2 linked regions of the Planctopirus limnophila DSM 3776 genome follow. The protein of the gene in region 1 binds, or shares a complex with, the protein of each later gene. Links are inferred from orthologs where the notes say so. Each region holds a gene or a part of one and is shown on either strand. Other genes may lie near its edges. The genes, in order: rplL and PLIM_RS04805.

Region 1 (10,723 bases):
TGCCAGACTTTGCCATCTGCAGACGTGGCGTGCCAGATCCCCAGATCCCGCCGCTCGTAGAACAGGTGCCATTGATTACCTTCAATCCACAATGTCGGTGTCCCATAAGGACCCGGCTCAATTGGTTCACCTGACCTTTTGCGGATGTCCACTTGTCCCAGATGCGACCACTCGATTCCATTTTGTGATTGAAACCACTGCATCTGATCCCCTTCCCCTTCCGCGAACATCAGGAAAGGAGCAGAGGACGTGTTTTTCTGGCTGTTGTGCGTACGAACACACACATCTTCCACCCAACGGCCGGGAATCAGTGGTTCAGGCTGACTCCGTTCAAATCGCAAACCATCTTTGGAATGTGCCAATCCCAGTTGTCGAATGCCGGTTTTGCTACCGTCGTAGCCTGTGTAATACAGTCGCCAGTCGTCAGGAGAGAGCCGCAGGATATCCCCTCGTTCACGAATTCGAGCATCCCAGGCCGGTTTTTCCTGGCTGGAAAGTTCTTGCGATGTCGGTAAACCTCGACCTGTAAAAATGGGCTCTAATGAAAGAGGCGTAAATTCTGTAAGTGCTCGCGGCCAAGGTCGCGCAGGTGGCACAGAAGAGATGTTATCTTCCGCGATCACCCACCGCTGGCTCATGAGAATCACCGCACAACTGGCCAGCAGAAATCGATGCATCGCTTTTTGCCACATTTCAGAGATCACAGGGAGACTCCCGTCTGTCGATCTTTTCGCCAACCAGCCTGATTCGTACACTGTAGGGGGCCCATGGTTTTACCAGCGATCCGACCTTGATTTTGACACGCGGTGGATTGAACTCGTTTCGGCCTCGACTTCATGTTCCAAACTTCAACGCATGATCGCAACCGCCGATCGCCTCAACCGATGGTCACAACCTTCGGCCACGGGCCTTTGCGTACCACCGTTGAATGTGTGGTGGCTCTGTTATTGGCCGTATTGCTGTTTCGAACCTTTGCGGCAGAAGGCTTTATGATCTCTACGGGGTCGATGGCCCCGACATTACTCGGTTTTCATAAACGGGTGGCCTGCCCCAAATGCGGTGAATTGTTTGCCTATGGAACTGCCTGGGATGAATCGGCCAATCACCTGGCGGCCAGTTCATCGGAGTTTGAGGTGGAACAATCGATCTGCCCCAATTGCAGCCAGCAGGGGATCGATCTCAGCCATGTCCCGAGAAATCATGGGGATCAGTTACTGGTCAACAAACAGGCTTATTTGTGGAGCTCTCCCCAAAGATGGGAGATTGCGGTTTTTCGTAACCCGAATCTGCCTACGGAAGCCTACGTCAAACGGATTGTCGGTCTGCCCGGTGAAGCCGTTTCGATCCGAAATGGCGATCTCTGGATTAACGGCGAAATTGCCCGTAAACCACTCGCTGTGCAGCGGACAATGTGGATTCCTGTCTATCATCAGGAACATCGTCCCACTCACGATACCAGCTTTCAGGATCGCTGGGTCAGCACTGATGGCTGGCTGGAGCCCACTTCCAACCTTCGTGGCTGGAGAAGTTCGCCCACCTCGTTTCTCTTTCGAGAACAGACAGCAGGCGGCGCTACTGAGGCTCTCCCTGCGATAAGTTCTGATTCTGAACAAAACATAACATCTCAACCTGCTGGCCAGACGGCTGTGGCTGCAGAATCCTCCATTTCCTGGATCGAGTACCAGCACTGGGTGCGTTCCGGTGGAACTCATATCACCACTGTCACTCTCGAAGAGTGGCCGAGCGATCTTCAACTGGCCACACTTCCCCCGTCGGGTTTGAAATACGACTCGAAAACTAAAAAACTCTCCTGCTTTGGTGTCCTCCCCGATGACGTCGTGTCGTTTTTAAGGACAAACTCGCAGAACCTCGTCTTTCTGCAGGCGATCGACAAATTGAAGGCCGCCTCTCACCTGGCTCCTATCACGGATCGTTACGGCTACAACCCAGCAGCCAACTCCATGGAACCAAATTCTGTCCGCGATATTGCCTTCGTTGGTGACCTTTCGTTGCCGCAGGAACAGGGACGCTTCTTCATTCAACTGACGGATGGTTTCGAACGATACACACTGGATTTTGACAGCGAGCGCGAATCGGTCCGGCTATTCCTGGAGGGAACGGATCGACCACTGCGAGTGGGTCCCTGGTCTCCTCCAGAACGTGGTCAGAGTGTGCAGATCGAGGCTTCCATGATTGACCGGCAAGTGGCCCTGGCGATTGATGGGCACGAAGTCTTCCCCGCGTGGCCAATTTCAGCTGTTCCTCTGGGGGCAGAGTCACCTCGCTCACCTGTTCGATTTGGCGCACTGAGTGGAACAGTGCGAATTTCCAATCCCACGCTCTATCGGGATGTCTTTTATACGTTCCATAGAAGTCGCCACGCGGTCAATCGCCCCTATCAGCTGGGGCCGGATGAATTCTTTGTCCTTGGTGATAACAGTCCCGTTTCGCACGATAGCCGACAGTGGGAAGTCCCGGGTGTTCATCGCAAATTGCTGGTCGGAAAACCTTTTCTCGTCCATTTACCTTCACAGCCCGGTCGCCTGAAGATTGGTGATCAGGAATGGCTGCTCCGCCTCCCGGACTTTGATCGAGTCCGTTTTCTCAGGTAGCGATTTCATCGTGGCTTGAGCCGGTTGAGCTCAAGCGGGGATTGATCTCCCGAACTTTCACAAAAGCTGCCTTTTGGGAGCAATTCCTCGAGTGGTTCGACCAACTCAGTCTTGACTATCAGATTTCCGCGAAGTCGTGCATGCCGTGAACGAAAAGTCTCAATCTGACGCGGCAGGTGAGCCACAGTCGATCTAAAAAATTGCCGAAAGTCGTAGCGCCAAGGGGTTTCTCAGTACCAAAACCGAAATGCCACTGCGGGCGATAAAACGTAAGGTGTTTTTGAGTAATAGGTTGCGTTCATTTTCTGGAAAGTCCGCCAACCTTGCAGGGTGAGTAGGGGTTGCTATACTTTTCATCCAAATCGATTTTCTCAGAAAAGAAGTCTCGCACTTGGTGAACTGGCCGGTGGCTGGTGTGTCAATTGTGTGGCCTGCTTCGAGGTGACGAGTTATTTCGTCATCAACTGAGGAAGTCAGTTCAAGCTGGTGTAGCTCAACGGTAGAGCTCCTGTTTTGTAAACAGGAGGTTGTGGGTTCGAATCCCTCCGCCAGCTTTTGTGAATTTTCAGCGGCGGAGTTCCCGAGCGGTCAAAGGGGCCAGACTGTAAATCTGGTGGCTATGCCTTCACAGGTTCGAATCCTGTTTCCGCCAATTTTTGTGTGTTGATTGCTTTTCGAAGTAGTTGCGGGTGTAGCTCAATGGTAGAGCTCCAGCCTTCCAAGCTGGTGGTGAGGGTTCGATTCCCTTCACCCGCTCTCTGTGTGAAAATGTCACATTTGTGCAGCTTCCTGGGGTTTCTTGTAGAGAGACTCCCAGGTTTCAAAGCTGTGCAGGTCGTGTCGGTTGACATTGCGGAAAATTCGGGTCATCGTCTACAGCCTCGTAGGGAAGTTGTCGGTGATTTGAAGTTGATCTCGCTGCCGTAGCTCAGTTGGTAGAGTGCGTCCTTGGTAAGGACGAGGTCGTGGGTTCGAATCCCACCGGTAGCTTTTGGTGGCGAGATTCTGGCAAGGTTGCCAGTCTTTACACGATGCAATTTTGTCTGGATGTTGGCAGTTTGGTTACTGTCAGCATCGATTGAGTGTTTGAGTCCACGTATTTGGCGTGGGTGCCGTCGTGGTGCCCATGGGATTGTCGTCCTCTCGTTCTGTCGTCCCAATTTGATACACGGGCGGAAAGTTCCGCTGGTCGACAAACAGCAACAAAGAAGGTTTCGGAGAAATGGCGAAGGAAGTTTTTCAGCGGACAAAGCCCCACGTCAACGTTGGAACGATTGGTCACATTGACCATGGCAAGACCACGACAACTGCCGCGATTCTGGCTGTGCAGACTGCCAAGGGTCTGGCCAAGTTCAAGAGCTATTCGGATATCGCCAAGGGTGGTACCGTTCGCGACGAAACCAAGACCGTGACGATTGCCGTTTCACACGTCGAATACGAAACCGCCACTCGTCACTACGCTCACATCGATTGCCCAGGCCACGCTGACTACATCAAGAATATGATCACCGGTGCCGCTCAGATGGACGGCGCTATTCTCGTGGTTTCCGCTGCTGACGGTCCGATGCCACAGACTCGCGAGCACATCCTGCTCGCCCGTCAGGTGGACGTCCCTGCTCTCGTGGTGTTCCTCAACAAGTGCGATCTCGTTGACGACGAAGAACTTCTCGAACTCGTCGAAATGGAAGTTCGTGAGCTCCTTACAAAGTACGACTTCCCCGGCGATGATATCACCATCGTTCGTGGCAACGCCAAGGGTGCTCTCGATAACCCAGCCGATCCTAAGTTCAACAAGTGCATCGGCGACCTGATGGACGCACTCGATGCCAACGTTCCTGAACCGGAACGTGCTGTCGACAAGCCCATGCTCATGTCGATCGAAGACGTCTTCTCGATCGAAGGTCGTGGTACTGTGGTGACCGGCCGTATCGAGCAGGGCATCCTCAAGGTTGGTGATAAGGTTCAGATTATCGGTTTGAAGGACACCATTGAGTCGGTTTGCACCGGCGTGGAAATGTTCCAGAAGACTCTCGATGAAGGTCGTGCCGGCGATAACGTGGGTGTGCTCATCCGCGGTATCAAGAAGGAAGACGTGCAGCGTGGTCAGGTGCTGGCCAAGCCAGGTTCAATTCAGCCGCACACCAAGTTTGAGTGCCAGGTTTACGTGCTGAGCAAAGAAGAAGGTGGTCGTCATACCCCGTTCTTCAATGGTTACAAGCCACAGTTCTACTTCCGTACCACAGACGTCACCGGCGGTGCCAAGCTCCTCGGCGGCGCAGAAATGTGTATGCCCGGCGACAACGTGAAGATGGAAGTTGAGCTGCTCAAGCCCATCGCCATGACTGAAAACGTTCGTTTTGCTATCCGTGAAGGTGGCAAGACGGTCGGTTCAGGCGTGGTTACAAAGATTCTCGCCTAGTTAATCAGGATGGCTCTCATCTTTATGAGATGATCATGCCATGCTATTGATTGAGTGGTTTCCCCGCGGCTTTTTGGTAAGCCGCGGGGTTGTTTTCAACAGTTCTCTGATTTTTGAGTAAACTCTGGCTGCCACGGTCGATGGCCGATGGTGCTGTTGGAGAGAGGCAATTATGGCTCGCGAATTCGTTTGGCTCGAATGTACAGAATCTGGTCAGAGGAATTACCGCGTCTCCAAAGAGACTCGTGGTACGGAACGGCTGGAGCTCATGAAGTATTGCCCCAGGCTGCGGAAGCATACTCTCCATAAAGAGTCTCGTAAGAAGTAGTTTTCGGCTTCGAGGCCTGGATGGTGTGGCCATTGAACGAGTCATGCCTTGAGGCTTACGGGTGTAGCTCAATTGGCAGAGCAGCGGATTCCAAATCCGCAGGTTGGGGGTTCGAGTCCCTCCGCCCGTGTTCATAGTGAGATTTTCAGCTCACAACCACTCTGTCGTTCTCAGCCCTGATTGTCTTGGTCGTCCAGGGGGCTGGCGAGAAGGTCTGCAGCTGCACCCGCCAGTGGGTCTCGATTTTGATGAAGTTGGTTTCGATGATTTCAAGTCTTGATGAATGTTCAACGCAGAGTTGAGTGTCCGTCAGGCAGGTTAATGGATGAATATGGCAAGCACTGCCCAAGCCACAATCTGGCAATCGATCATCTCTCCTGGCCTTTATAAAAGAAATCAGGGACGACTCGTTCGTTACCTGACGGCCGCTGCCATGATTCTTGCGGTCCTCTTGGGCTCATGGACATTCTCTGTACGAGTCTTTGATGATCTCATGGCTCAGCTGAGTGCGGCTTTTCCGGCGATTTCGAACTTTTCGAATGCTATTCGAATTGCTGTGCCCACAGTGATGGCGGTACTTGGAAGCTGGTGTGCTTGGAGGCTTGTGCACTATCCCGTGTTTGCTGATTTTCTCATTGAAGTTGAATCAGAGATGAGCCGGGTCACGTGGCCGGAGCGACCTGAGCTCATGAAGGCTACCGGGGTGGTCCTTTTTGTGACAATTTCATTGAGCCTGGTTTTATTTGGGTTTGATCTCTTTTGGCAATGGGTGTTGGGCTTGATTGGCGTGTTGCAGATTTACGGTTAGGCGACTGGATTCGGGCGGGCTGCCGGCATTGATGGTGGTGGGGTTAACCCTTCGGATTCATTAAATTGAACCGGTCTCTGCTGAGTTGCAAAATCTCATAGCTGCTGTCATGATGCCTGCTTCGCGCAGAACGGCCATTTCTGGTTGGTGATCTATCTGGCTAGTAAAAATTGTTTTGCGATTAATTTGTCGGGAGGAGTTGTCATGGCGGTAGATGGGAAAGCGACAGAAGGAGTCGCTGGGGGTGCTTCCTCCAGCAACTCAGAGGTTGCTTCGACCGAGAACGCCATGCTCTGGTACGTTTTGAAGATTACGAGCAATCGTGAGAAATCAATTCGAGACAATCTCCTGAGGCGAATTCGGCAGGAAGGCCTCGAGCAGTTTTTTGGTGAGATTCTGATTCCCACTGAAAAGGTGGTAGAGAATAAAAACGGTAAAAAGAAAGTTGTCGAGCACAAGTTGTACCCTGGATACCTCATGGTTCAGATGATTCTGAACGATGACACCTGGTACATTGTGAGAACGACGGGTGGTGTGGGTGATTTCACTGGTTCTGCCGGTAAGCCGACACCGATGCAGGATCATGAGATAGCTCGTATGCTGCAGAAGCAGGAGCAGAAGCAGGAATCTGCTGCTCCTGCCATGAAGATTGAGTTTGCTGTGGGTGATATTGTCAAGATCAAGGAAGGGACCTTCGAAGGTTTTGAAGGCCCGATTGATTCGATTGACGAAGCGAACGGCAAGATTAACGTACTAGTGGAAATTTTTGGACGGTCAACACCTGTTGAGCTGGAGTACTGGCAGGCCGAAAGGCCGTAGTCTCCGCTGCTGGTTGTTAACTCGTTCCAGGTGATAGATCTGCAATCCTTGTTGAAGCTGAATAGATATGGCCAAGAAAGAAGCGAAGATTAAGGCTCAGGTGAAGGTCCAGATCCCTGGGGGGAAGGCCACGCCGGCTCCTCCCGTGGGTACTGCACTCGGGCCTCACGGTGTGAATCTTGGTCAATTCGTGACTCAGTTCAATGATCGCACCAAAGATCTGAACGGAATGATTGTTCCGGTTGTGATTACGATTTTCGAAGATCGTACCTTCAAGTTTGAATTGAAGAGCCCGCCAGCCTCTGTGCTCCTGAAGCAGGCTGCTGCCATTGCCAAGGGTGCCAGTAAGCATCGCTCCGAGAAAGTCGGTTCAGTCACGAAGGCTCAGTTGGCTGAAATTGCCAAGACGAAGATGGCCGACTTGAACGCCTCCAGTTTGGACGCTGCTGTTCGAATTATCGCTGGTACGGCTCGCAGTGTTGGTCTCGAAGTTTTGGATTAGTTTGTGTTTCTCTTTCGCGTTCGACTCAGTAGCGGTTTGCGACTGGGGAGCGATTAAGGATTAAGAATGGCGACTGTTTCTAAGCGAATGAAGCATCTCGGCGAAATCGCCGGTAAGATTGGTGTGGTTGATCTGCCGGCAGCTGTTACATCTCTCAAGGGGATGGAGTCGAAGCTGCCCAAGGGTGTCAAGCCTTGCAAGTTTGACCAGACGGTCACCATCTCTGTCCGCCTTGGTGTCGATCCGCGTCAGGCTGATCAGATCGTCCGCGGCTCGATCGTTTTCCCTCACGGCATTGGTAAATCGAAGCGCGTGCTGGTCTTCGCTCAGGGCGACAACGTCAAGATTGCTCAGGACGCTGGTGCCGAGTTTGTCGGTGGCAAAGAGTTGGCCGACAAGATTAAAGAAGGCTGGGTTGACTTTGATGTCGCCATTGCCACGCCCGACATGATGGGTGTCGTCGGTCCCCTTGGCCGGGTCCTCGGTCCTCGCGGTTTGATGCCCTCTCCCAGGGCTGGGACAGTGACTGCTGACGTCGCGGCTGCCGTTAAAGAATACCGTGCTGGTAAAGTCGAGTTCCGCGTCGATGATGGCGGCAACGTCCATTGTGTAGTCGGCAAGATGAGCTTCGGCGAGCAACAGCTGATTGAAAACGTGGAAGCGTTTTTGAAGTACATTCGCTCACTCAAGCCCGCGACCTCCAAGGGCCAGTACATTCGTAATATTGTCATCGTCGGCAGCATGACTCCCGCCGTCTATGTGACTGCAGTCTAGTGCCGGTAGAGCCTTTGTGCTCTCCCACAGGTTGCCAGCGAATGGATGTGATGCTTCTTGTCATGCGAATTGTGGTTAATGGTTCGGAGTCGATTGAGAGATCATGAGTAAAGTTGTCAAAAAAATGATGATCGACGACATCCGCACAGCGGTCGGCGAACATCGTGATTTATTAGTTCTGGATGCCTCCAAGGTTGATGCAGTCTCCGCCAACAAGTGGCGACTGCTGATGCAGTCCAAGAAAATTTCTGTTCTGGGCGTGCGTAACTCAGTCGCCAATGCTGCTCTTCGAGAAGTCGGCATCGATCTGGCGGATTCGCTCAAAGGCCCTTCCACTATAGTGTGGGGTGCTGAAGACGTTGTGGCTTTAGCTCGCGAGATTGTTGATTCCCTCAAGGACTGTAAAAACCTCGCAGTCAAGGGCGGAACTCTCAGTGGGACTGCTCTTTCAGCTTCTGATGTGGAGAAGCTCAGCAAGAGCCCTGGCCGCAAAGAGGTTCTGGGTCAATTGGTTGGTTTGATTCTGTCACCAGGTGCAAACCTGGCTGGTGCTCTCTTGGGTGCTGGTGGCACATTGGCTGGACAGGTGCAAAGCATTGCTGAGAAGACTGAATAGTTTGGTCGTTTTCTGATCGCCTGCGATGGCATGCGATCTTATTTTTTAGAGATTGGTGGCTCGAACTCAGTGCTCTGGATGCTTCTGCCAGTCGCTGGATTTTGAGTGATTTTTGATAAGTTCGTGCGATCTACGAAAGGGTCGGGCAAATGGCTGATTTTGATTCTGCAACAACTGAACTGGGCGACAAGATTGTTGCTCTCACTCTGCTCCAGGCGAAGGCTCTGGCCGACTATCTCGAGCAGGTTCACGGCATTAAGCCTGCTGGCGGTGCTGTCGTAATGGCACCTGGTGGTGGTGGTGCCGCTCCTGCTGCTCCTGTCGAAGAGAAGACTGAGTTCGATGTGATTCTTACTGGCTTTGGCGATAACAAGCTGAGCGTCATCAAGGTTGTCCGTACAGCCACTGGCCTTGGTCTCAAGGAAGCCAAGGATCTTGTCGAAGGCGCTCCTAAGCCAGTCAAGACTGGTATCTCGAAGGAAGATGCCGACAAGCTCAAGAAGGAACTCGAAGCTTCTGGTGCCACTGCTGAGATCAAGTAATTGTGAAACGGGGGTGATCTGTCCGCCTTCTCGTTTTGCTGGATGGCGTCTTGCCCACGTGTGACAGTTCTCGTCGGCGGCACAGAAGCGGTCTCCCTCGTTTTGAATGAGCTTCGATCAATTGTCAGCAATCTGCTGTAAAGATTTGTCGGTGCGACCCTTCGATTGTTTTCGAATTGCAGCGATAGCAAACTGCTGTCGCTGCAATTTCGTTCTCATTTCGCAGGTTCTGCGTCTCAGCTCCGGTTTCTTTCAGGCAGAGTCTTGAATCATCCTCGTGGTTGAGCGACTGAGTGGCCGTGATCGAATGGGCTGCACAGTTGCGATAACAATCTCGCGCGTTATGCTGGCTTGGTGATGAAGCGAACCACCTTCAGGATCATGATCTCTCGTGCAGAGTCGTCCATGAGTCTGTTGAATGGTTGATTTGAGAATTCTCAGGCAGTTCTTTTGCTCACAATAATGAACAGGGTGCTCCCACGTTGCCTTCGGCTTCAATCTGCAGATCACTGGTGTGTTCTGCATCGAATGAGGTCGGATCGGCGTACATGATGGCATGAGAATGACTCGTGCTGTTTGACATGCCTGTTTTGTATCACGTTGATTGATTTCGTTGTCACAGGAAGCTTCGCATGCCCAACCCCGCCCAGCGTGTGATTGAGACTCATGAAACTCGCCATTTTGGATCCATTCGTGGTGAGTTTGCCATCTCTGAACTCACACAAATCCAGACAGCTTCTTACCATCGCTTTCTGCAACTTGAGAGTGAGCCACGTGAGCGAGCTGATGACGGTCTGGAGGCGATTCTTCGGGAAGTCTTCCCCATCGAGAGCTACGATCAGAAGTATCGCCTGGAGTACATCAAGTACGAACTCGGTAAGCCTCGCTATACACCACTCGAGTGCCGCCAGCTTCGCTTAACCTACGGACGTCCTTTCCGGGTCTGGCTGCGGCTCATGAAGGAGCAGCCGCAGGAAGAAGAAGTTTATCTGGGTGATTTGCCCATCATGATCGGTGGTGGCGAATTCATCATCAACGGTTCCGAGCGAGTTGTTGTCAGTCAGTTGCACCGCTCTCCCGGTGTTGACTTTGTGATGTCAGCCGAACCCGGTGAAAAGAAGACTTTCTCCTGCCGTGTCATTCCCGAGCGTGGTAGCTGGATCGAGCTGAATATCGGCAAGCGGGATACTCTGAATGTCCGCATCGATCAGTCAGGCAAGTTCAGTGCGATGACCTTCCTGCGGGCGATGGATCCTGCGTATGGTCGTACGAAAGATCTGGTCAAGCTGTTCCACAATGTGGT
Region 2 (10,960 bases), 630 kb from region 1 along the record:
AATGCATGTTCGGGATGCATTCTGGCTGGTGACGTCGATTGTTCAGGAGGCGGATGAAGATATCCGACCCCTGCCACCCGCTCTGACTGCAAATGTGACATTGAGGGGCGCAAAGACCACGCCCTTTCGCAAAGCCTTCAGGGCGTGCCACCCAAATGCGAGCCACCCGTCACCAATATTGTTTGTGGGACGATGACGGCAGGTTGTATGCAAAGCTGTGAAATACCAAGAGACCCCGGAAAGGTCTTTCCGGGGTCTCTTGGATGAGTGTTCGACTTACTGAGTCGTGATTCGCTTAAGCGGCGACTCGCAAGCGTGGTGTGGTGTGCCAGGGAGTTGGGCCTGTGGGGCCATCAGGAACTCCATTCCACTGGTGTTTGTGGAGGCTTTCGAGCACCATCTGTGCGGTTTTCATGGCAGCCACGCCTTCATCGCGCCCCACCAGCGGTTGTTGCCCAGTCTGCACACAGCGGACAAACTGCTTGAGTTCAGCCGTGAGAGCATCTGCTTCAGCAACAGGCAATGTTTCCGGGTGCAGATAACGAGTGAAGACTTCTTTTTTCAACTGTTCGATATTGGCACCAGGTTCTTTCGAACGGGCCAGAGGAGATTCCCCCTGCAGCAGTTCGAGCGAGGGAGTCATCCGCCAGACTGTCCGGGCATGCAGATCGACATGAACGGTGCCTTGCAGGCTGTAGGCTTCGATTTTTCGAGATGCTGTCGGATGGACGCGGTTGGCTGTGAGATCGGCAATGCAGCCATTGGCGAAGTAAAGCCGGGCCTGTGCCATGTCTTCATGTTCGCCCATGACGGAGACGCCCATGGCTTCGACGTGCTCGACTTCATTCGAGCCAGCCAGCCAATGCATCAGATCGATATCGTGAATCATGAGGTCGTGAACGACGCCGATATCGGTCGAGCGGAACGCATACGGGCTGACGCGTTCCGCCTTCAGGTAGCGAGGTGTATCGATGTAAGGCTTGGCAGCGACCATCGCGGGGTTGAAGCGTTCGATATGCCCCACCTGGAGGAGTGTTCCCATCTGGCGTGCCAGTTGAGAAATCTGCTGGGCGTCGGAGAGATTTCCAGCCAGCGGTTTCTCGACAAGTACCGAGACACCCGCACGGAGGAAATCACCGGCGACACTGAGATGGGCAAACGTGGGCACCACGATCGAAACGGCATCGACTCGATCGAGGAGATGCTTGTAGTTCGATACCCAGCGAGTACGACACTTCTCGGCTACTTCCTGACCACGTTCGGCGTGACTGTCAACAACAGCCACGAGATGAACATTGGGAAGTTCGCTCAGGATGCGGGCGTGATGCCGACCGAGAGCACCGACTCCAATAACTGCCATTCTGACCCGGCTCATGCCGCTCTCCGTAATGGATGTGGATTGGCAGGGCGACTGCGGACGGCTTCACGAGCACGTCCCTGTTTGCCCTGTCGCTGCTGCTCCAGAAAATCGAGCAGGTTGGTAAGTTCCCAGGGAATTACATCGTCACAGGCTGCCAGTAAAGTGTGCCTGGCCTCGTCGAGAGGCTTGTGCTCACGGAATAACAGGCGATGTGCCTGACGAATAATGTTGATTGTTGAATCGGGTAAACCACGTCGCTTGAGGCCAATGAGATTGACGGAAACGATCTTGGGCTCATCGCTCCCGGCAGAAATCATGTAGGGAGGGATGTCTGTGGGAGCCCGGCAGCCACCAGAAAGAAAGGCGTGTGTCCCAATCGAAGCGAACTGATGAACGACTGAATTTCCCGAGACGAAGGCATGGTCATAGACATGGACATGTCCGGCCAGCAGACTGCCATTCGCCAGAATGATGTGGTTGTGCACATAGCAGTTATGTCCCACATGGCTATTGGCCATGAGATAATTATGACTGCCAATGCGGGTGATGTAATCTTCTTTTTCGGCACCGCGATGGACAGTCACACCTTCGCGGAAGGTGTTGTCATCGCCGATGTCCAGGTAAGTTGGAGCACCGGAGTAACCGAGATCCTGCGGTTCGCCACCCAGTGCCACAAATGGATGCATACGATTTCGCTGGCCAATAATCGTGTGACCAGTGATCGTGACGTGACTATCGAGTTGACATCCCGAACCAAGCGTTACATGCGGGCCAATTACGCAAAATGGGCCAATATGTACGTTGTCGCCGATCCTGGCGTGTGGATCGATCTGAGCAAGTGGTGAAATTCTTGAGGCCATGCGGCGACATCCTTGTCTAACGCATGACGCGGGGCGGATGGAGAAGTCGGGTTGCGGAATGTTGAGTTCTGCAAGCTGCTTCACGAAGGGCCGCAGCGTCTTTCATGTGGTGGGAAGGTGGTAAAAGTGCTTTCTGCGGATACTCTCGATCAATCTGGAAACGTGATGATTCTCGTTTTCACATCAAAGGTTATACGCAATCAACCTAGGACTGTAAGGCCATCTCTTGCGGTAAATCTTTTAAAGGGAAGTGGGGTTGGAAACATACATATTCAGGAGCCCGAATGATTTCGTGAGTCTGCTTGATCCGTTCAATAATCTGGTGATTGTGATGGTGCCCGGTGCGGAAGGCCCGGAAGTGGCCATGCAGATCACAGCCAATCAGGGCGAAATCGCCAATACAATCGAGAATCTTGTGGCGGACGCATTCATCTCGCGTCCGCAGTGCGTTTCCAATCGGGCCATCAGGGCCAAAAATGAGAAGATCTTTTTCTGTGACACGCTGGCCGTAACCCTGGCTTTGAAGATATTTGACTTCCTCTTCAGCGACGAAGGTCCGAGCAAAAGCCACCAGGGTAATAAATGTCTCGGGGGTGACTTCCAGCGAAAAGGACTGAGGTTTGATTGGTGAGCGCGGGCCGTAATCGAGTTCGTAAGTAATCACCAGGCCATGCCGACTGATGGGACTGGCTGACAAAGCGACCGAGTCGTTTTCGGTCACAATTGCCTGAGGCTGGGTGACCACGATCAGGTCGCGATAGGCATTCTGTTCGACAATCCCACCATCGAGCAGGCACTGTACGAAATCGAGGCTTGATCCATCACAGCCTGGAGGTTCTGGAGCATTGAGACGTACCAGGCAATTATCAATCTGCAGACCAGCGAGGGCAGCCATCACATGTTCGATCAACTCGACAGTGACTCCACCTTGTGAAATGGCGGTGCGACGCTCTTTGCGGATGACGTTCTCAATACGAGCCTGCACAGGGCCGGTCGATTTGAGATCTGTCCGCTGGAAGCTGATCCCCATTCCTTCGGCCTGCGGATGAAACGAAATGGTGACATCGGCATTCGTAAAGAAGCCGATCCCACTCATTTCAACGGCCCGTTCCAGTGTTCTCTGGCGTCTGGGCGCGCGCATGACCTGCTCCATCGGGGAAGAAGACCGGTTAATCAAGCTACATCGTAATTTAGGATGCAGCAGGAACTCGCAAGCGATGCAACATGAATTCTGAGTCTGTAGATATCTTAGTCACGAGAGCAAGAGAGCCACAGGTCGTAATGACTTAAGACCTGTGGCGTGACTTTGCTTATGATTAGCGAGATGTTCCAGGGCGGGTGGCTTCTGCAGCTCGTGGGGCTGCTGCGCCAGCGGCACCTGTAAACTTCTGGTTCAGATACTTCAGCACGGGCTGAGTAATATCGTTTTCAGCTTCGAAGTAGACGACCTGGCGGTTCATGCCCTGGATCAATCCCTGAGGATTGTCACGATCGAGCTCTTCGCTGCTGAACCGCAAGACCAGTGTGTACTTGTAGTACTGGGCATACTTGGCGACGGCATCAGTCACTTCGAGGTAGACTGTGTGATAAATTTCGCTTTCCTTTTTGAGGAACTCACGCTGGGCGGAGCGGCGAAAGGCTTCGAATTCGGCAGATGATGTGGCGAGTTGCTTTTCGGTAGCCGAGAATTCGGGGCTGCCTTCTTTGAAGCTCTTCATTTTCTGCTGAAGGGCCTGAAGGTTGGTGGCCATTTCCTTGGCTTTGACTTCGCTCTGCTCGATTTCGGCCTTGAGGTCTTCGCGGAGGACTTCAAACTTTTTGTACTGCTTGAAGATCACGGCCATGTCGATCAGTGCCACTTTGTGAGCACGAGCAGCATCCGCAGCAGGTGCCTGAGCCAATGCTGGCTGGCTGATGTTGATGGCAGCAAAAGAGACAGCCAGGACAAGGGCCACACGGGCCAGTTGATGCAGCGGACGAATAACGATGTTCACGGCGCGGGCACTCCTTTGCAAGCCGGGTTTCAACATTCACAATGCGGTGCAGATCCGCCGTAGATCAAAAACTGGTCAGCCAAGACACAGATCTGATACTGCAGAGGCCCGTTTCTTCGAACATGCCTTCATGGCAAGTTTTCGGGAACGTATGCCCGCTCGTTCAGGGAATTTCCCAAAGGAGTCGCGAATCGTCAAGACGAAGAGAAGAGCGGAAGAGCCGTTCTGTCGGCAAAAATGGCCGATGAGTGGGCGATAGGATCGATTTCATCGGTAGAGTGGCATGAAATCGATGTGAATACTGCACAAAAGAACACATTTTGCTTATAAGGATATACTGCCTGCGGATTTCGTAGTTAACAGTGCGAACGCTGCCTGGAAGAGGGGTGAGCGGATAAGTCATCGGCTTCCCAGGAAATAACAGCGAGTTGTTGGTCGCGAAGACATGCTTGCCCAGAGCTGCAAGAATGGCACACAGTGGTGATGATCGATGAGCAGATGAGTCTGCAGTAATTGAAGCAATTCCGGGAATTGCTTCAATTACTGGGCGCCACATTGCCCTTGAGGCGTTCTTCGCGATCGAACGCCAGAATCGGATTGATCAGCTCATCGAGATTTCCCTGCATGATCTGATCGAGTTTGTAAACGGTCAGGCCGATGCGATGATCTGTGAGGCGGTTCTGAGGGAAGTTGTACGTGCGGATGCGTTCGCTTCGATCACCAGACCCCACGAGAGTTCGCCGCTGTTCGGCCCGGACTGCATGAGCCTGAGACTCCCTTAATTCCATGAGCCGGGATCGCAGGACGCGCAGTGCTTTGGCTTTGTTTTTGTGCTGACTTTTTTCATCCTGAATACGCACCACCAAGCCCGAGGGAATGTGGGTAATACGCACGGCGGATTCGGTCTTATTCACTTTTTGACCACCGGGGCCGCCGGCACGCATGGTATCGATTCGAAGATCTTCATCACGGATCTCGACATCGATTTCACTGGCTTCCGCCATGACGGCGACTGTCGCAGCACTGGTGTGGACACGGCCCTGAGTTTCCGTTTCCGGAACACGCTGGACACGATGCCCGCCACTTTCAAACTGTAAGCGGTGATAGGCGCCGGAACCGGTGATGGTGATTACGACTTCCTTAAGACCACCCAGTTCGGACGTGGTTAACTCCATGACTTCGTATTTCCAGCCCTGGAGATCGACGTACCGGGTGTACATTTCATAGAGATCGCGGGCAAACAGAGCGGCTTCATCTCCGCCTGTTCCCGCACGAATTTCCATGATCAGGCTGCCGCGAGTGAGCGAATCGCCGGCGGTCACCATGTCTTCGAGTTCGGTCTTCAGTGGTTCGAAGCGGGGCTTCAGTTCATCGATTTCGGCTTGCGCAATCTCTTTGGTTTCATCATCGGTGGCTTCCGCCAGCATGGTTTCTGCAGCGAGCAGATCGTCCTGCAAGGTGTTGAATTCACGAACGGTCGAGGCAATTTTTGATAAGCCTCCGTGCTCTCGCTGAATTTCCAGCATCTTGCTGACATCCGCCAGCACTTCCGGATCCTGAAGTTGTGCTTCCAGCTCTTCGAAGCGTGCGAGCTTGGCCTGAAGTGTGGGGAACATGCGGGTTGTCATGGCAAAATCCGGACGATAGAAGGACAAGAGATGATCAGAGCATCAAGTCGCTCATGGAAGCAGGAATCTGGCGTTGATTGTGAGCTATACCGATGGATCGGGAACTCTCATTGATTAGCCACCAGAAAACGGCAATGCCGTCGGATCAGCCGACCCGACGGCAATGAGGTACGGCAGCAGCCGGCAGGAGCCATGAAATCGGCCCAGCCAACAGCCCCGGAGGACTCTGATCACTACTTCTTTTCGCGTTTATCCCAGTTGTACTTCTTCTGGAACTTCTCAACGCGACCCGCAGTATCGATGAACTTCTGCTTGCCGGTGAAGAAGGGGTGGGAGAGCGAGCTGATATCGACCGTCACCAGTGGAAGCTGACGCCCTTCGTAATCACCGGTTTTTTCGGTCTTGATTGTCGAGCGAGTGACGAACTTTTCGCCCGTGGACATGTCCAGAAAGACAACTTCGCGATACTGGGGGTGAATGTCTTTTTTCATCGGCCTAACCTTGAATTCTTCTCTATTTGAAGAGCCACCACCCAACGAGCGGGGAGCAATATCCTGAATTTTGACTCACAAGTGTTCAACTGCCATGTGAGATGCAAATGATTTTGTGCAGGCTGTGCTCGAAAAAACACAATTCCACCAAACTTTTGCGGTATGGAGAGTGTAACTTCCACAAAATCGAGTCGCAAGGAAGCGGGCTGTTTGCCGTAAACTCATAAATCAAAGAGGTTTGCAATGACCAGTCGTTCACAGAATCTCAGTTCCAGTGGTTGTTCAAACTTCCGGAACGTCGATTTGTCAGGGGAACTGGGCACTGTGAAGCATTAAAGTGACCATTGAATGCAGTTACGAGTGTGTGGCCGTTTCGATGATCATGATGCAGAGAATTTCTGAAACGCCCCTGGCCATCGTCCTTCAGCGAAAGTCAAATTGATGAGCCTTTCTGGTAAGCATCGCGTGGTGATTGTCGGCGGCGGATTTGGAGGCCTGACCACGGCCAAAGCTCTGCGGAAAACCCCGGTTGATATTACGCTAGTGGATCGACGGAATTTTCATCTCTTTCAGCCGCTGCTTTATCAAGTGGCTACGGGAGGGTTATCTCCCGGAAATATTGCCGCCCCTTTGCGATCGATTTTTGCGAGGCAAAGAAATGTCCATGTGGTCATGGATGAAGTGATCGGGTTTGACCTGCCGAGGCGGCGGGTTCTGCTCCAGGAAGGAGAACTCGCATTTGATTCGCTGGTGGTGGCTGCGGGTGCGAAGACAGGCTACTTCGGCAATGATCAATGGGCCGAAAATGCCCCGGGTCTGAAAACTGTCGAGGATGCCATCGAGATCCGCGGGCGTGTCCTGACGGCTTTTGAAGAGGCCGATAAGCTGCCGACGCCTCAGGCCCGCGAACATCTGCTGACGTTTGTGGTGGTGGGTGCCGGCCCGACGGGTGTTGAACTGGCGGGAACTCTCGCTGAAATTGCCCGCCATACACTCCGGCATGATTTCCGCATTATTAATCCTGCCGAGACCCGCATCATTCTGATCGATGCGGCCCCGCGCATTCTCATGGCGTATGCCGAAGACCTTGCGCTGAATGCGCAAAAGAAACTGATGGACATGGGTGTGGAAGTCCGCACGCAGGTCAAAATTCAAAAAGTGGATGCCTCGGGTGTAGAAGTGATGACGGCACAGGGAGTCGAACAGATCGCTGCGGCGAATGTCCTTTGGGCGGCGGGTGTGACGGCTTCACCACTTGCAAAATTGCTTTCGGAAGCCACTGGTGCGCCACTCGATCGTCAAGGACGGATTGAAGTTCAAAGCGATCTCACGCTGCCGGGACATCCTCAAGTTTATGTGATTGGGGATATGGCCCATTTCAAACTTCCCAGTGGGCAGGCCGTTCCTGGTGTGGCTCCGGCGGCAATGCAGCAGGGGAAATATGTGGCTAAAGCGATTCAATCGCGCTTTCAAAACGTTTCTTTATCACCGTTCACCTATACCGATCTGGGGAGCATGGCCACGATTGGCCGGAAGGCAGCGATCGCGCAGATTGGAACATGGAAGTTCACAGGACTCATTGCCTGGATCCTGTGGCTGTTTATTCATCTGATTCAAATCGTCAGCTTTGAAAGCCGTATTCTGGTGCTGATTCAATGGGCGTGGAACTATCTCACATTCAGTCGTTCGGCCCGGTTGATTACGCAAAGTGGCTATACCCACGGCGGACATCTGCGAACCACCCATGTCACAAATTCGGCGGATAACAGTTAGGGAAAAGTGTGATGAAGTAATACGGATACCATTAAGCGACTGCGCGGCGGGCGGCTAAGAGTGAGCCTTCAAGCCCCAGCGATTTTCGACACGAACTGGGGGTTCGCGAAGACGCTCAACCCCAGCCACCCGACGCCTAAGACAAAGTCAGGTGTGGTGGCAGGGCACGCGCATGGGCTGGGAATAAACAATTTTTGACTGCTAAAAGTGTTTATTCAGCGAGATGAATAATCGCGAGGCATTCTTCGTGACAAACTGTTTCGCGAGGCAGAGAATCAAAATCGTCTTCACAGCATGGTGATCATGCGGTTGTCGCGCCAGTTGCCACACACCAGGAGAAGCTCTCATGCGTACTCGATTTGTGTTCGCTTTGCTGGCTGTTTTCACTTTGAGTCTGACGATCTGGCAGGCACAAAGTCTTGAACCAGCCAATTCCCAGGAAGTTCCTCAGTCGAAAAAGCTGAATGAGTCAACCGATCTGGAGGAATTGAAAGCCTCTGCCGCTGGATTTGAGAGAGCTTTTAATGCAGGAGATGCGAAAGCGATTGCAGCGCAATTCACAGAGTTGGCTGAGACCGTGGATGAGGAAGGGAACATTCTGGAAGGTCGTGCGAATATCGAAAGCCGATTTGCGGAATTGTTCAAGGATTATCCCAAAGCTCAGATCGCCGTGACGTTGACATCGCTGCGATTGATCAGTCCGGATGTGGCGGTTGAAGATGGGTATAGCATGACGACTCTGGATCCGAGCCAGCCAGGTTCGCGATCTCCCTATGCGGTGGTGCATCTTAAACGTGACGGAAAGTGGCTGATGGCCAGTGTCCGTGATTTTCCGGCTGAATCGACAGAGGCGACTGCCCATGAAGAGCTTCAGGCTCTGGAATGGCTGGTTGGTCACTGGGTTGACGAAAGTCCTGAGGGACGTGTCGAAACCACCTGCCAGTGGTCGGAAGACGGCAATTATCTGATGCAGGATTATGTTGTGAAGTCGCGGTGGGGAGGGGTGATGAAAGGATCGCAGCGTATTGGCTGGGATCCCTTGCGGCGTACTGTGCGTTCGTGGGCGTTTGATCAGAGTGGAGCATTTACTGAAGCGACGTGGACTCCATTGGAAGATGCCTGGATCGTGAATGCCGAAGGTGTCACGCCAGATGGTCGTCGAGTCTCGGTTACGCGGCAGATCACGTTATTTGACAACGACTCCTTCCAGATCGATTCCAGAAACCTGCTGATTGGCAATGAAATCCAGCCTGATGCCTCGGTACGGGTGGTTCGACGCCCACCGGCACCATTGCAGTAATCGTCTTGATCGACTGATGAATTGAATTCACAACCGGAGACATCCCGATGAAGACTTACGCATGGATTCTGACAGGTCTGGTGATCGCAAGTTTGACGATACTTGCTGAAACTCAGGTTTTTGGGCGCGGTGGTGGTGGTGGCCGTGGCGGTGGAGGTGGGGGCGGCGGTGGTCGAGTCGGTGGTGGTGGTGGCGGATTCAGTGGAGGCGGCGGTGCGAGGCCATCTGTGGGGAGTTCACCTTCCTTCAGTCGTCCTTCGCCACCAGCGGCCAGTCGACCAGCGGCACCCGCAGCGCGGCCATCTGCTCCACAAGCTCGTCCCGCGACACCTGCTGCCAGACCTTCCATCCCAAATTCTGGTGCAGGCGCGCGGCCGAGTATTGGTGGCAGCAACATTGGCTCGGGAAGTCGCCCGGCAGTTCAGCCTGGTACTCGACCCAATGTTGGTGCTGGCAGCGGTTCGATAGGTGCGCGCCCTGCGCAGTTACCATCAACCCGGCCAGCGACGGGTATTGGCACGGGTGCGGGGATCGGATCAGGATCGGGAATTGGCACTGGCCCGGGTATTGGCGCTGGCCCAGGAGCTGGAGCCATCGGAGGGACTCGACCTGGTCAGTTGCCGGGTTCGCGACCTGCTCAATTGCCTGCGACCAGGCCAGGTACTGGTGGTGTCGCCAATCGACCCGGGACAGGTCAGGGAATCAGCAATCGTCCTGCTCAATTGCCAGCTCGTTTGCCGGGATTAGGTGGTGGTGATGTCGCCCAGCGGCTGCCCAATCAGGGAGCCCGGGTCCAGGATCGAATGGGAGATCGTCCTTCGGTTCAGGATCGACAGAATAACCTGAGTGACCGCATGGCGAATCGGGGAGATTGGCAAGACAACCGACAGGATTGGAGAGATCAGAATCGCGAAGACTGGCAGAACTGGGCTGACACCAGGCGCGACAACTATGGGGACTGGTACCACGATAGTTGGCATCCCGGGTCTGGCTGGGGCTATATGTGGGATAACTACCCCGTGGCAGCCGCAATCGGTCTGACTGCGTGGGGTATTAACCGCATTGGCTATGGCTGGGGTTATTGGAATTATCAGAACCCTTACGCTTCGAGTGGTGGTTCTTATGGCTACGACTATTCGCAGCCTTTGGTTTCTGCGGAAAGCTATGCCGTTGCAAGCGACCCGGGTGCGAGTGCGGAGGCGACACCGTCAGCACCTCAGCAGCCAACCGATGAAGGACTGGCAGCTTTCGAAGCCGCACGGGAGGCATTTCGAAGCGGTGATTACAAAGGAGCACTGGCGAAGCTCGATATCACACTTAAGACGATGCCGAATGATACTGTTGTGCATGAGTTTCGCAGTCTCGTGCTCTTCGCCCTGCAGAAGTATCCGGAATCTGCGGCGGCGATCTATGCTGTTCTGGCTGCCGGCCCGGGTTGGGACTGGACGACGATGATCAGTCTCTACCCCTCTACCGAGACATATACAGAGCAGCTACGAGTGCTGGAAGCTTTCGTCAAAGCCAACCCGATGTCAGCCGATGGACATTTTCTGC

The links.
Region 2: rplL (region 1) and PLIM_RS04805 share a complex: the UniProt entries of both Escherichia coli proteins name them as parts of the 50S ribosomal subunit. The link is inferred for Planctopirus limnophila DSM 3776 from one-to-one orthologs.

Annotation. Positions count from the first base shown.
Region 1 is NC_014148.1:541,205-551,927, forward strand. The notes cover bases 8,010-10,723. They hold rplL (50S ribosomal protein L7/L12), read left to right. Parts: upstream 8,010-9,027; coding sequence 9,028-9,420; downstream 9,421-10,723. Other genes in these bases: rplA (50S ribosomal protein L1), read left to right, coding at 8,010-8,262; rplJ (50S ribosomal protein L10), read left to right, coding at 8,366-8,878; rpoB (DNA-directed RNA polymerase subunit beta), read left to right, coding at 10,053-10,723. In the rest of the region: PLIM_RS02250 (glycoside hydrolase family protein), read right to left, coding at 1-704; lepB (signal peptidase I), read left to right, coding at 837-2,612; tuf (elongation factor Tu), read left to right, coding at 3,835-5,031; rpmG (50S ribosomal protein L33), read left to right, coding at 5,204-5,359; preprotein translocase subunit SecE, read left to right, coding at 5,793-6,167; transcription termination/antitermination protein NusG, read left to right, coding at 6,372-6,986; rplK (50S ribosomal protein L11), read left to right, coding at 7,054-7,488; more of rplA, read left to right, coding at 7,651-8,009. UniProt on the Escherichia coli protein: The binding site for several of the GTPase factors involved in protein synthesis (IF-2, EF-Tu, EF-G and RF3). Is thus essential for accurate translation.
Region 2 is NC_014148.1:1,175,060-1,186,019, forward strand. Bases 4,705-7,655 are described here. They hold PLIM_RS04805 (type B 50S ribosomal protein L31), read right to left. Parts: upstream 6,334-7,655; coding sequence 6,076-6,333; downstream 4,705-6,075. Other genes in these bases: prfA (peptide chain release factor 1), read right to left, coding at 4,751-5,842; PLIM_RS04810 (NAD(P)/FAD-dependent oxidoreductase), read left to right, coding at 6,775-7,655. Also shown: PLIM_RS04775 (Gfo/Idh/MocA family protein), read right to left, coding at 296-1,375; lpxA (acyl-ACP--UDP-N-acetylglucosamine O-acyltransferase), read right to left, coding at 1,372-2,220; PLIM_RS04785 (UDP-3-O-acyl-N-acetylglucosamine deacetylase), read right to left, coding at 2,426-3,361; PLIM_RS04790 (OmpH family outer membrane protein), read right to left, coding at 3,537-4,214; more of PLIM_RS04810, read left to right, coding at 7,656-8,106; PLIM_RS04815 (YybH family protein), read left to right, coding at 8,453-9,406; PLIM_RS04820 (tetratricopeptide repeat protein), read left to right, coding at 9,454-10,960.